Regions from separate parts of the Streptomyces sp. JH002 genome, predicted to be linked through region 2. Evidence: riboswitches for the same ligand, from Rfam matches in the RefSeq annotation. Region 2 holds a riboswitch; the other holds the start of a gene.
What was found. Region 2 has a riboswitch for glycine ahead of gcvT (glycine cleavage system aminomethyltransferase GcvT). Riboswitches for the same ligand answer to the same signal wherever they lie in the genome.

Region 1 (5,456 bases), 4.4 Mb from region 2:
CGGTTCGGGGTGCACTCGGCCATGCCGATGGGCCAGGCCAGACGGCGCTGCCCGAACGCCGCCTATCTGTATCCGCGCTTCGATGTCTACCGCTCGGTCAGCGAGACCGTGATGGGTCTGCTGCGGGAACTGTCCCCGCTGGTGGAGCCGCTGAGCCTGGACGAGGCGTTCGTCGATCTGGTGGCCGGCGGCACGGCGCACACCGCCGCCGAGGCCGAGGCCGTGGGGCACGCACTGCGCGCCCGGATCCGGGCGGCCACCACACTGAGCGGTTCGGTGGGCCTGGCCGGTTCCAAGATGCTCGCCAAGATCGCCTCGGAGCGGGCCAAGCCGGACGGGCTGGAGCTGATCGTGCCCGGCACCGAGCGTGACCTGCTGGCCCCGCTGCCGGTCCGTACCCTGCCCGGGGTCGGCCCGGCCACCGACGGCGTGCTGCGCCGGGCCGGGATCAGCACCGTGGGCGACGTGGTGCGGGCCGGTGAGACGGAGCTGCTGCGCCTGCTGGGCACCGCGCACGGCGGCGGGGTGCACGCGATGGCCCTGGGGATCGACGACCGTCCGGTGGTCGCCGAGCGCGACGCCAAATCGGTCTCGGTGGAGGACACCTTCGACGTGGACCTCACCGACCGGGCCCGGGTGCGCCACGAGGTGGACCGGCTGGCCGAGCGGTGCGTACGGCGGCTGCGCGAGCACGGCCGCTCCGGGCGCACCGTGGTGCTGAAGGTGCGCAGCCACGACTTCTCCACCCTGACCCGCTCGGACACGCTGCGCGGGCCCACCGACGATCCGGCGGTGGTGCGGGAGCTGGCCGCGCGGCTGCTGGAGGGGGTGGACACCACCAACGGTGTCCGGCTGCTGGGGGTGGGCGTCACCGGACTGGCGGACTTCACCCAGGAGGATCTGTTCGCGCAGGCGGGCGCGAGGGTCGAGGGCGAGGAGGACGGCGGTGACAGCGCGCCCGAGGGGCCGGCGGACCCCGCCGGGGCCGCCCCGGATGCCGAGCCGGCCCCCGACCGCCGGTGGCTTCCCGGCCTGGACGTGGAGCACACCGGGCACGGCCCCGGCTGGGTGCAGGGCAGCGGCGTCGGGCGGGTCACCGTGCGGTTCGAGACACCGGGCTCCGCGCCGGGCCGGGTGCGGACCTTCGCGGTGGACGATCCCGAGCTCAGCCGCTCCGGCCGCCCGCTGCCGCTGACCGGCGGCCCTCAGCGCTCCTCGTCCGGCGGCGAGGCCAGCCGGCCGAAGTCCTGATCGGGCGGCGTGGCGTCGTCCTCGGGCGCCGCCATCGGCACGTCGAGACCGTAGTGGTGATACAGCTGCAACTCCTGCTCGGGGGAGAGGTGCCGCCCCACCCCGAAGTCCGGCGCGTCCTTGATCAGCGCCCGGTCGAAGGGCACCCGCAGGGACTCCTCGACCAGTTCGCTGGGCTCCAGGGGCACGAACGCGTCCCGGCTGAAGAGTCCGGTGCGCACAGCCGCCCATTCGGGTGCACCGGTCGCGTCATCCAGATAGACCTCGTCCACCGTGCCGATCTTTGCTCCGTTCCGGTCGAACGCCTTGCGCCCGATCAGGCTGCGGGGATCGATATCGGTCTGCACGGTTCCTCCCACGGTTCATCACTGCCGGGCCGCACGCCCCTTCGCCTTCACGTAACGGCACATACCCGGAGTCGGCCAGTCGAGTCCACCGGCACCGGGAGCGGGGCTCCCTCTCCATGTTCGCAGCCCGAAGGCCGCTGGTAGGCTCGAAAACGGTTGACGACCTCGTGCGGGAGAGTCCACCGGTCCTGTGGCCGGCGGCGCCGAAGGAGCAAATCCTCCCCGGAATCTCTCAGGCCCCCGTACCGCACGGGCGAAACCACTCTGGAAAGCAGGGTGACGGCCGGACATCCGTCCCGGCCCCGCCCTCACCGACGGTGAAAGCCGTGCCATCGCCCGACGGGGCGGCGGCGCGGTGAAGCTCTCAGGTCGACATGACAGAGGGGGAGGCCGCAGCAGGCACCGCCCGGTGGTTGCGGGTCCCAGCGACCAGGAGGCCCCCAGATGTCCGAACGCCCACTCCCGCTCAGCGCACTGGAGCACGGCTCGCCGTTCGCGGCCCGCCACATCGGCCCCGACGCCACCGACCGGGCGAAGATGCTCGCCCAGGTCGGCTTCGGCTCCCTCGACGAGCTGACCTCGGCCGCCGTGCCCGCCTCCATCGCCGGCTCCGGACCGCTGCGGCTGCCGCAGGCGCGTTCGGAGGCTGCCGTGCTGGCCGAACTGCGCGCGCTGGCCGACCGCAACCAGGTCCTGACCTCCATGATCGGCCTGGGCTACTACGGCACGTTCACCCCGCCGGTCATCCTGCGCAACGTCATGGAGAACCCCGCCTGGTACACGGCGTACACGCCCTACCAGCCGGAGATCTCCCAGGGCCGCCTGGAGGCCCTGCTGAACTTCCAGACCGTGGTCTCCGAGCTCACCGGGCTGCCCACCGCCGGCGCCTCGCTGCTGGACGAGGGCACCGCCGCCGCCGAGGCCATGGCGCTGTCGCGGCGGGTGGGCAAGGTCAAGCAGGGCGTCTTCCTGGTCGACGCCGACACCCTGCCGCAGACCGTCGCCGTGCTGCGCACCCGCGCCGAGCCCACCGGGGTCGAGGTGGTGGTCGCCGACCTGACCGAGGGCATCCCGCGGGAGGCCGCCGAGCGCGGGATCTTCGGCGTCCTGCTCCAGTACCCGGGGACCGGCGGCGCGGTGCGCGACCCGCGCCCGGTCATCGAGCGCGCCCACGAGCTGGGGGCGGTCGTCACCGTCGCCGCGGATCTGCTCGCCCTCACCCTGCTCGCCTCGCCGGGCGAGCTGGGCGCGGACATCGCGGTGGGCACCAGCCAGCGGTTCGGTGTGCCCATGGGCTTCGGCGGCCCGCACGCCGGCTACATGGCGGTCCGCGAGGCGTACGCCCGCAGCCTGCCGGGACGCCTGGTGGGCGTCTCCCGGGACGCGGACGGCAAGCGCGCCTACCGGCTGGCGCTGCAGACCCGCGAGCAGCACATCCGCCGGGAGAAGGCCACCAGCAACATCTGTACGGCGCAGGTGCTCCTGGCCGTGATGGCCGGCATGTACGCCGTGTACCACGGCCCCCAGGGGCTGGCGGACATCGCGCGCCGCACCCACCGCTACGCCGCGCTGCTGGCCGCCGGGCTGCGCGCGGGCGGCGTCGAGGTGGTGCACGGGGCGTTCTTCGACACCGTCACCGCCCGGGTTCCGGGCCGCGCCGAGCAGGTCGTGGCCGCCGCCCGCGAGGCGGGCGTCAATCTGCGCCAGGACGGGTCCGACCTGGTCGGCATCGCCTGCGACGAGACCACCAGCCGCGCCGAACTGGCCGCCGTGTGGGCCGCCTTCGGCGTGGACGCCGCGCACACCGACATCGACGAGCTGGACGCCGCGACGCCGGACGCGCTGCCCGGCGCGCTGCTGCGCACCGACGAGTACCTCAGCCACCCGGTGTTCCACCAGCACCGTTCCGAGACCGCGATGCTGCGCTATCTGCGGCGTCTGGCCGACCGGGACTACGCGCTGGACCGCGGCATGATCCCGCTGGGCTCGTGCACCATGAAGCTCAACGCCACCGTCGAGATGGAGCCGGTCACCTGGCCGCAGTTCGCCGCGCTGCACCCGTTCGCGCCGATCGAGCAGGCCGAGGGCTACCGCACCCTGATCCGCGAACTGGAGGACGGGCTCGCCGAGATCACCGGCTACGACAAGGTCTCGCTGCAGCCCAACGCCGGGTCGCAGGGCGAGCTGGCCGGGCTGCTCGCGGTGCGCGCCTACCACCGCGCGAACGGTGACCCGCAGCGCACCGTGTGCCTGATCCCCTCCTCGGCGCACGGCACCAACGCCGCCAGCGCCGTGATGGCCGGGATGAAGGTGGTCGTGGTGGCCACCGGCGAGAACGGCGATGTGAACGTCGAGGATCTGCGCGCCAAGATCGAGCGGCACCGGGACGAGCTGGCGGTCCTGATGGTCACCTACCCCTCCACGCACGGGGTGTTCGAGGAGGGCATCCAGGAGATCTGCGCGGCGGTGCACGACGCGGGCGGCCAGGTGTACGTGGACGGCGCCAACCTCAACGCGCTGGTGGGGCTGGCCCGTCCGGGACGGTTCGGGGCGGACGTCTCGCACCTGAACCTGCACAAGACCTTCTGTATCCCGCACGGCGGCGGTGGCCCCGGGGTCGGTCCGGTGGCGGTGCGCGAGCACCTCGCCCCGTACCTGCCCGGTCATCCGCTCCAGCCCACCGCGGGACCCGTGGACGGCCCGGTGGGCCCGGTCTCCGCGGCGCCGTGGGGCTCGGCCGGCATCCTGCCGATCTCCTGGGCCTATCTGCGGCTCATGGGCCCCGAGGGGCTGCGCGAGGCGACCCAGACGGCGGTCCTGGGCGCCAACTACATCGCCAAGCGCCTGGAGCCGCACTACCCGGTGCTCTACACCGGGCCCGGCGGTCTGGTGGCGCACGAGTGCATCATCGACGTCCGGCCGCTCACCAAGGCCACCGGTGTCAGCATCGACGATGTGGCCAAGCGGCTGATCGACTACGGGTTCCACGCGCCGACGATGTCCTTCCCCGTCGCCGGGACGCTCATGATCGAACCGACCGAGAGCGAAAATCTGGCCGAACTCGACCGTTTCTGCGATGCGATGATCGCGATTCGGGCGGAGATTGACCGAGTTGGTGCGGGGGAGTGGCCCAAGGACGACAACCCGCTGGCCGGCGCCCCGCACACCGCGGCGCAGCTCACCGAGGAGTGGACGCACCCGTACAGCCGTCAGGACGCCGTCTTCCCGGGCGACGCGGGCCGCGAGGACAAGTACTGGCCGCCGGTGCGCCGCATCGACGGCGCGTTCGGCGACCGCAACCTGGTGTGCTCCTGCCCGCCGGTGGACTCCTACGAGGACTGAGCACCGAGAACCCGGGGCTGAGCGCCCAGGACCGAGGCCGACGCCCTCCGGGCCGGCTCCCCGCAGCGGGGAACCGGCCCGGACACGTACCGCCTGCGTGTGGTGCGCCGCCGGTCAGCCGGTCGGCGCCGTGATGGTCAGGCGGCCGGCGAGCACCGGCAGCAGGGTGTCCGCGCGCACCGGGAGATCCCCGGCGATCCCCGGCGGCGCCGGAGCGAGCGGCACCAGGATGTCCTGCGGCAGCGGCGAGCCGGCGCCCGGCTCCGCCGTGGGATCCGAGTGCAGCCACAGGGTGAGCATGTACAGCTCCGGAATCGACAGCAACCGGGGCTGATAGGTGCCGGGAAGCTCCTCGGCGCGCCGTACGGCCCGCTCCGTGGAGGCGATATAGGGGCCTTCCCCGAAATGCGAGAAAGCCCAGCCGTCCGGGGTCAGCATGGTTTCCGCGGCTCCGACGGCGCGGCCACCACTCTCCAGCAGAAAACGCCATCCGGTCAGCCGGGAACGGGCCGCTCC
Region 2 (5,456 bases):
GCTGCACCGGTCGCTGGGGTTCCGGCAGGTGGGGACGTTCCGGGAGAACGGCTACAAGATGGGGGCCTGGCGCGATGTGAGCTACTGGCAGCGGCCCCTGACGGCGCACTCCGGCGCGCCGGTCCCGACCGCGCCGGTGCCCGCCGCTCAGGAGGCGGCGGGCGCCGAGTAGAAGGGGCGGGCCCTGGCGCGCAGCCACAGGGCGACCGGATCGTACGCGTCCGCCATGGCCACCGTGGCCACCGCGAGCCCGTCCGGGACGGCCTCGACGGCCCGTGCCATCATCCGCCGCACCGACTCCGCCGCCGCCTCCCCCGGATCGTCCACCTCCAGGCCGATCACCAGATAGGCGCTGCCCACGGCGGGCCGCACCCAGCCGCGCCGCAGGCTGCGCAGCACGGGGGTACGGCGTGCCTCGTCGGCGAGCCGCCGGTAGAAGGGCTCCGCGGGCGCGGTCGGCTCGGTGATCACCAGCGGGCCGGCCGGCAGCCGGTCCAGGCCGCCGGCGATCCTGCGCAGATCGGCCCAGGGGATGCCGAGGCCGCCGCCTGGGATGTGCGGGTTGAGCCACAGCCCCCAGTGGTCGGGGTACAGGGCGGCGGCGATGTCCCGGCCGCCGATCACCTCGTGGTCCCGGGGCCAACCGCTGGCGGCCAGCTCGGCGGGCGAGGTGACGGCCGGCGCGTAGCCGTGGCCGGCGACCTCGACGCTGCCGTACTGGGCGTCCGGGTCGCCGGGCCGGCCGTGCCACAGCAGCATCCACACCTCGCCGTGCGCGAGCGCGCCCAGCAGCGTCTCGTAGATGTCCGGGCGGTCGGCCGTCACCCGGGGAAGCAGTTCCTCGATCGCCCCCTGGGCTTCGGTCATGCGTCCCGCCGGTAGAACGGCTGCACGCTGTGGCGCAGCCAGTCCACGACGGGGTCGGTCACCGCGTCCAGCAGCACCAGCTGGACCGGCCAGGGCACCGCGCCGCGCGCCAGGGCGCGGCCCAGCGCGTCGTGGCTGCCGATCCGGTACTCCTCGGACAGTTCGTCCAGCTCCAGGCCGATGAACAGGGCCGGGGCGCCGCCCTCCGCGCTGGCCAGGCCACGCCGCGCGGTCCGCACGTACGGCAGCGCGGACAGCTCGCCGGCCGCCGCCGCCAGGAAGTCGACGGGCTCCTGCTGCCAGTCCGGCTCGAACAGGCGCATCCGGGCGCCGGAGGGCGCCCCGGGCACGCGCTCGCCCGGGGTGTCCCGGCACAGCTGCGCCACCCCTTCCGGCGGGACCGGGACGCCGACGGTGCCGCCCGGGTTGACGGCGAGGCCGGCCTGCGGCGGCAGTCCGCGGGCGAACTCCTTGACGGGGGCGACGGTGAAGGACATGTGGGTGCCGACCACGAGCCGGAACTGTTCCGCGGAGCTGAAGACCGGGACGTACACCCCGCCGTCCAGCTCGATCGTCGGCAGGTCCAGGCTGCGGCTGTCCGGGCCGCCGCCCTCCGGCAGCGGCACCCACACCGGGCTGCGGCCCAGCACCTGGAGCAGCCGGGGCGCGGCATCCGGCACACCGACCGCGGCGGCCAGCGCGTGCTCCAGCTCATTGCCGGGCCAGCCGCCCCCGCCGGCCGCCCCCGTGTCGACGCCGCCGTCCTGCCCGGGCGCGGAGCCCTGCCAACGCTCGTTCATCTCGTCCCACCACCATCTGATCCGGATCTGTAGGGCACCCTAATGGCTCAGTGAGGGCCGTCATGCGATGATGAGCCGCACAACAACCGCAGGACAATCGAACAATGGCCGTTCGACCACGCGCGGGAGAGTTCCCGGTCCAGCACCGGGGCGCCGAAGGAGCAAGTCCTCCCTTGAATCTCTCAGGCCCCGATACCGCGCGCGGAAGGCGAATCTGAAAAGCGGGCCCCCGAACGGGCCCCACCCACGGTGCAAGCCGCAAGGCGAACCTCTCAGGTGCCGATGACAGATGGGGAGGGCGAGCCGTATCCGCGCGACCGCGCACCGCCCGCCGCCCGTACCCTCTGGAGCCACCTCATGACGTCCCGTATCACCGCGCTCGACGCCCTCCACCGCGAGCTGGGCGCCACCATGACCGACTTCGCCGGGTGGCAGATGCCGCTGCGGTACGGCAGTGAGCGTGCCGAGCACCAGGCGGTGCGCACCGCCGCGGGCCTGTTCGACCTCTCCCACATGGGCGAGATCGCGGTCACCGGACCGCAGGCCGGGCGGCTGCTGGACCACGCGCTCGTCGGAAAGCTGTCGGCGCTGGCGGTGGGCCGCGCCCGGTACACGATGATCTGCGACGCCGAGGGCGGCATCCTGGACGACCTGATCGTCTACCGGCTGGCGGACGAGCACTACATGGTGGTCGCCAACGCCGCCAACGCGCAGACCGTGCTGGACGCGCTGACCACCCGCGGCGAGGGCTTCGAGGCCCAGGTGCGGGACGACCGGGACGCGTACGCGCTGATCGCCGTGCAGGGCCCGGCCTCGCCCGCGATCCTGGGCTCGCTCACCGACGCCGACCTGGCCGGCCTGAAGTACTACGCGGGCCTGCCGGGCACGGTCGCGGGCCGGCCCGCGCTGATCGCCCGCACCGGGTACACCGGCGAGGACGGCTTCGAGCTGTTCGTCGCGCCGCGGGACGCCGAGCCGCTGTGGCGGGCCCTGACGGAGGCGGGCGCCCCGTACGGTCTGGTGCCCTGCGGCCTGTCCTGCCGCGACACGCTGCGCCTGGAGGCGGGGATGCCGCTGTACGGGCACGAGCTGACCGCCGCGACCACCCCCTTCGACGCGGGGCTCGGCCGGGTGGTGAAGTTCGACAAGGACGGCGATTTCGTGGGCCGGGCGCCGCTGGAGGCGGCGGCCGAGCGGGCGCAGAGCGACCCGCCGCGCCGCCTGGTGGGCCTGGTCGGCGCGGGCCGCCGGGTGCCGCGGGCCGGCTACCAGGTGGTGGACGCGGCGGGCACGGTGATCGGCGAGGTCACCTCAGGCGCCCCCTCCCCCACCCTGGGCTCGCCGATCGCCATGGCGTACGTGGACGCCGCGCACGCCGCGCCCGGCACGGAGGGGGTCGCGGTGGACATCCGCGGCGCCCGGGAGCCGTTCGCGGTCGTGGCGCTGCCCTTCTACCGGCGCGAGAAGTAACGGCCCGGGGCGCCGCCCCGGCACCGCGCCCTCACCCGTACGCCGCGCCCCCTCATCCCCGCTTTCCTCCCGCATTGTCACCATCGAGGAGAATCGATCCCATGAGCAACCCTGTCGAGCTGCGCTACAGCAAGGAACACGAGTGGCTGTCGGCCGTCCAGGACGGTGTCGCCACGGTCGGCATCACCGCCTACGCCGCCGACGCGCTGGGCGATGTCGTCTTCGTCCAGCTCCCGGAGGTCGGTGACACGGTCACCGCCGGTGAGAGCTGCGGCGAACTGGAGTCCACCAAGTCGGTCAGCGACCTCTACTCCCCGGTCACCGGTGAGGTCACCGAGATCAACGGCGCGGTGAGCGACGATCCGGCGCTGGTGAACTCCGCCCCCTTCGAGGGTGGCTGGCTGTTCAAGGTCCGCATCGACGGCGAGCTGCCCGGCGACCTGCTGGACGCCGACGGCTACGCCGCCTTCACCCAGGGCTGAGGGGAGCCGCTGTCATGTCGTCCGTACTGAACCAGTCCCTGCACGAGCTGGACCCCGAGGTCGCCGCCGCCGTCGACGCGGAGCTGCGCCGCCAGCAGTCCACCCTGGAGATGATCGCCTCGGAGAACTTCGCCCCGGTGGCGGCGCTCGAGGCGCAGGGCTCCGTGCTCACCAACAAGTACGCCGAGGGTCTCCCGGGGCGCCGCTACTACGGCGGCTGTGAGCACGTCGATGTCATCGAGAACCTGGCCCGCGACCGCGTCAAGGCGCTGTTCGGGGCGGAGGCGGCCAATGTGCAGCCGCACTCGGGTGCCTCGGCGAACGCCGCCGCGATGGCCGCGCTGATCAAGCCGGGCGACACCATCATGGGCCTGGACCTGGCGCACGGTGGGCATCTCACCCACGGGATGAAGATCAACTTCTCCGGCCGGCTGTACAACGTCGTGCCCTACCACGTCGCCCCGGACACCGGCCTGGTCGACATGGACGAGGTCGCGGCGCTCGCCGCCGAACACCGGCCGCAGCTGATCATCGCCGGCTGGTCCGCGTACCCCCGGCAGCTGGACTTCGCCGCCTTCCGCCGCATCGCCGACGAGGTCGGCGCGCTGCTGATGGTGGACATGGCGCACTTCGCCGGCCTGGTGGCCGCCGGGCTGCACCCCAGCCCCGTCCCGCACGCGGACGTGGTGACCACCACCACGCACAAGACCCTGGGCGGCCCGCGCGGCGGTGTGATCCTCTCCCGCAAGGAGCACGCCAAGAAGATCAACTCGGCGGTCTTCCCCGGGCAGCAGGGCGGCCCGCTGGAGCACGTGATCGCCGCCAAGGCGGTGGCGTTCAAGATCGCCGCGGGTGAGGAGTTCGCCGAGCGGCAGCGCCGTACCGTGGAAGGCGCCCGGCTGCTGGCCGAGCGGCTGGTCGGGGCGGACGTGGCCGGCGCGGGCATCTCCGTACTGACCGGCGGCACCGACGTCCACCTCGTGCTGGTCGACCTGCGCGACGCCGCGCTGGACGGACAGCAGGCCGAGGACCGGCTGCACTCCATCGGCATCACCGTCAACCGCAACGCGATCCCCAACGACCCGCGTCCCCCGATGGTGACCTCCGGGCTGCGCATCGGCACCCCGGCGCTGGCCACCCGCGGCTTCGGCGCCGAGGACTTCCGCGAGGTCGCCGACATCATCGCGCAGGCGCTGCTCCCCGGGTACGACGAGGGCACCGCCGCGAAGCTGGCGGCCCGGGTCTCCGCGCTCGCCGACCGTCATCCGCTCTACCCCGGCCGCTAGGCCCGTGGTGGGACGCCGCCCGCGCGGGTGCGCGTCCCACCATCCCGTCCCCCTGTAAGGAGTGGACCCCATGGCTCTGTCCGCCTTCGATCTGTTCTCCATCGGCATCGGCCCCTCCAGTTCGCACACGGTCGGCCCGATGCGGGCGGCGCGGATGTTCGCGCACCGGCTGAAGAAGGAGGGCGCGCTGGCGCCCACGCACGCCGTACGCGCCGAGCTGTTCGGTTCGCTGGGCGCCACGGGGCACGGACACGGCACGCCGAAGGCGGTGCTGCTGGGCCTTGAGGGGTACGCGCCCGACACGGTCGACGTGGCGGGGGCCGACGCGCGGGTCGCGGACATCCGCGCCGAGCGCCGGCTGCGGCTGCTGGGGTCCGACATAGGGGACAGCCACGCCATCGACTTCGACCCGGACACCGACCTGGTGCTGCACCGGCGCACGTCGCTCCCGTACCACGCCAACGGCATGCGGCTGACGGCGCTGGACGCGGCCGGCTCCGTGGTCCTGGAGAAGACGTACTACTCGGTGGGCGGCGGCTTCGTCGTGGACG

Region 1: linked by a shared signal. The riboswitch ahead of gcvP (aminomethyl-transferring glycine dehydrogenase) and the one ahead of gcvT (glycine cleavage system aminomethyltransferase GcvT) in region 2 are both predicted to bind glycine.

What each region holds. Positions count from the first base shown of each region.
Region 1 covers NZ_CP087989.1:5,945,297-5,950,752, forward strand. Annotated here, with positions in the region: gene H7827_RS27335 (DNA polymerase IV) at 1-1,251, shown strand, start outside; gene H7827_RS27340 (PRC-barrel domain-containing protein) at 1,206-1,610, opposite strand; glycine riboswitch at 1,759-1,856, shown strand; gene gcvP (aminomethyl-transferring glycine dehydrogenase) at 2,043-4,940, shown strand; gene H7827_RS27350 (hypothetical protein) at 5,055-5,456, opposite strand, start outside.
Region 2 covers NZ_CP087989.1:1,538,508-1,543,963, forward strand. Annotated here, with positions in the region: gene H7827_RS06510 (GNAT family N-acetyltransferase) at 1-172, shown strand, start outside; gene H7827_RS06515 (enhanced serine sensitivity protein SseB C-terminal domain-containing protein) at 148-867, opposite strand; gene H7827_RS06520 (enhanced serine sensitivity protein SseB) at 864-1,667, opposite strand; glycine riboswitch at 1,781-1,875, shown strand; glycine riboswitch at 1,877-1,966, shown strand; gene gcvT (glycine cleavage system aminomethyltransferase GcvT) at 2,025-3,137, shown strand; gene gcvH (glycine cleavage system protein GcvH) at 3,239-3,619, shown strand; gene glyA (serine hydroxymethyltransferase) at 3,634-4,905, shown strand; gene H7827_RS06540 (L-serine ammonia-lyase) at 4,976-5,456, shown strand, end outside.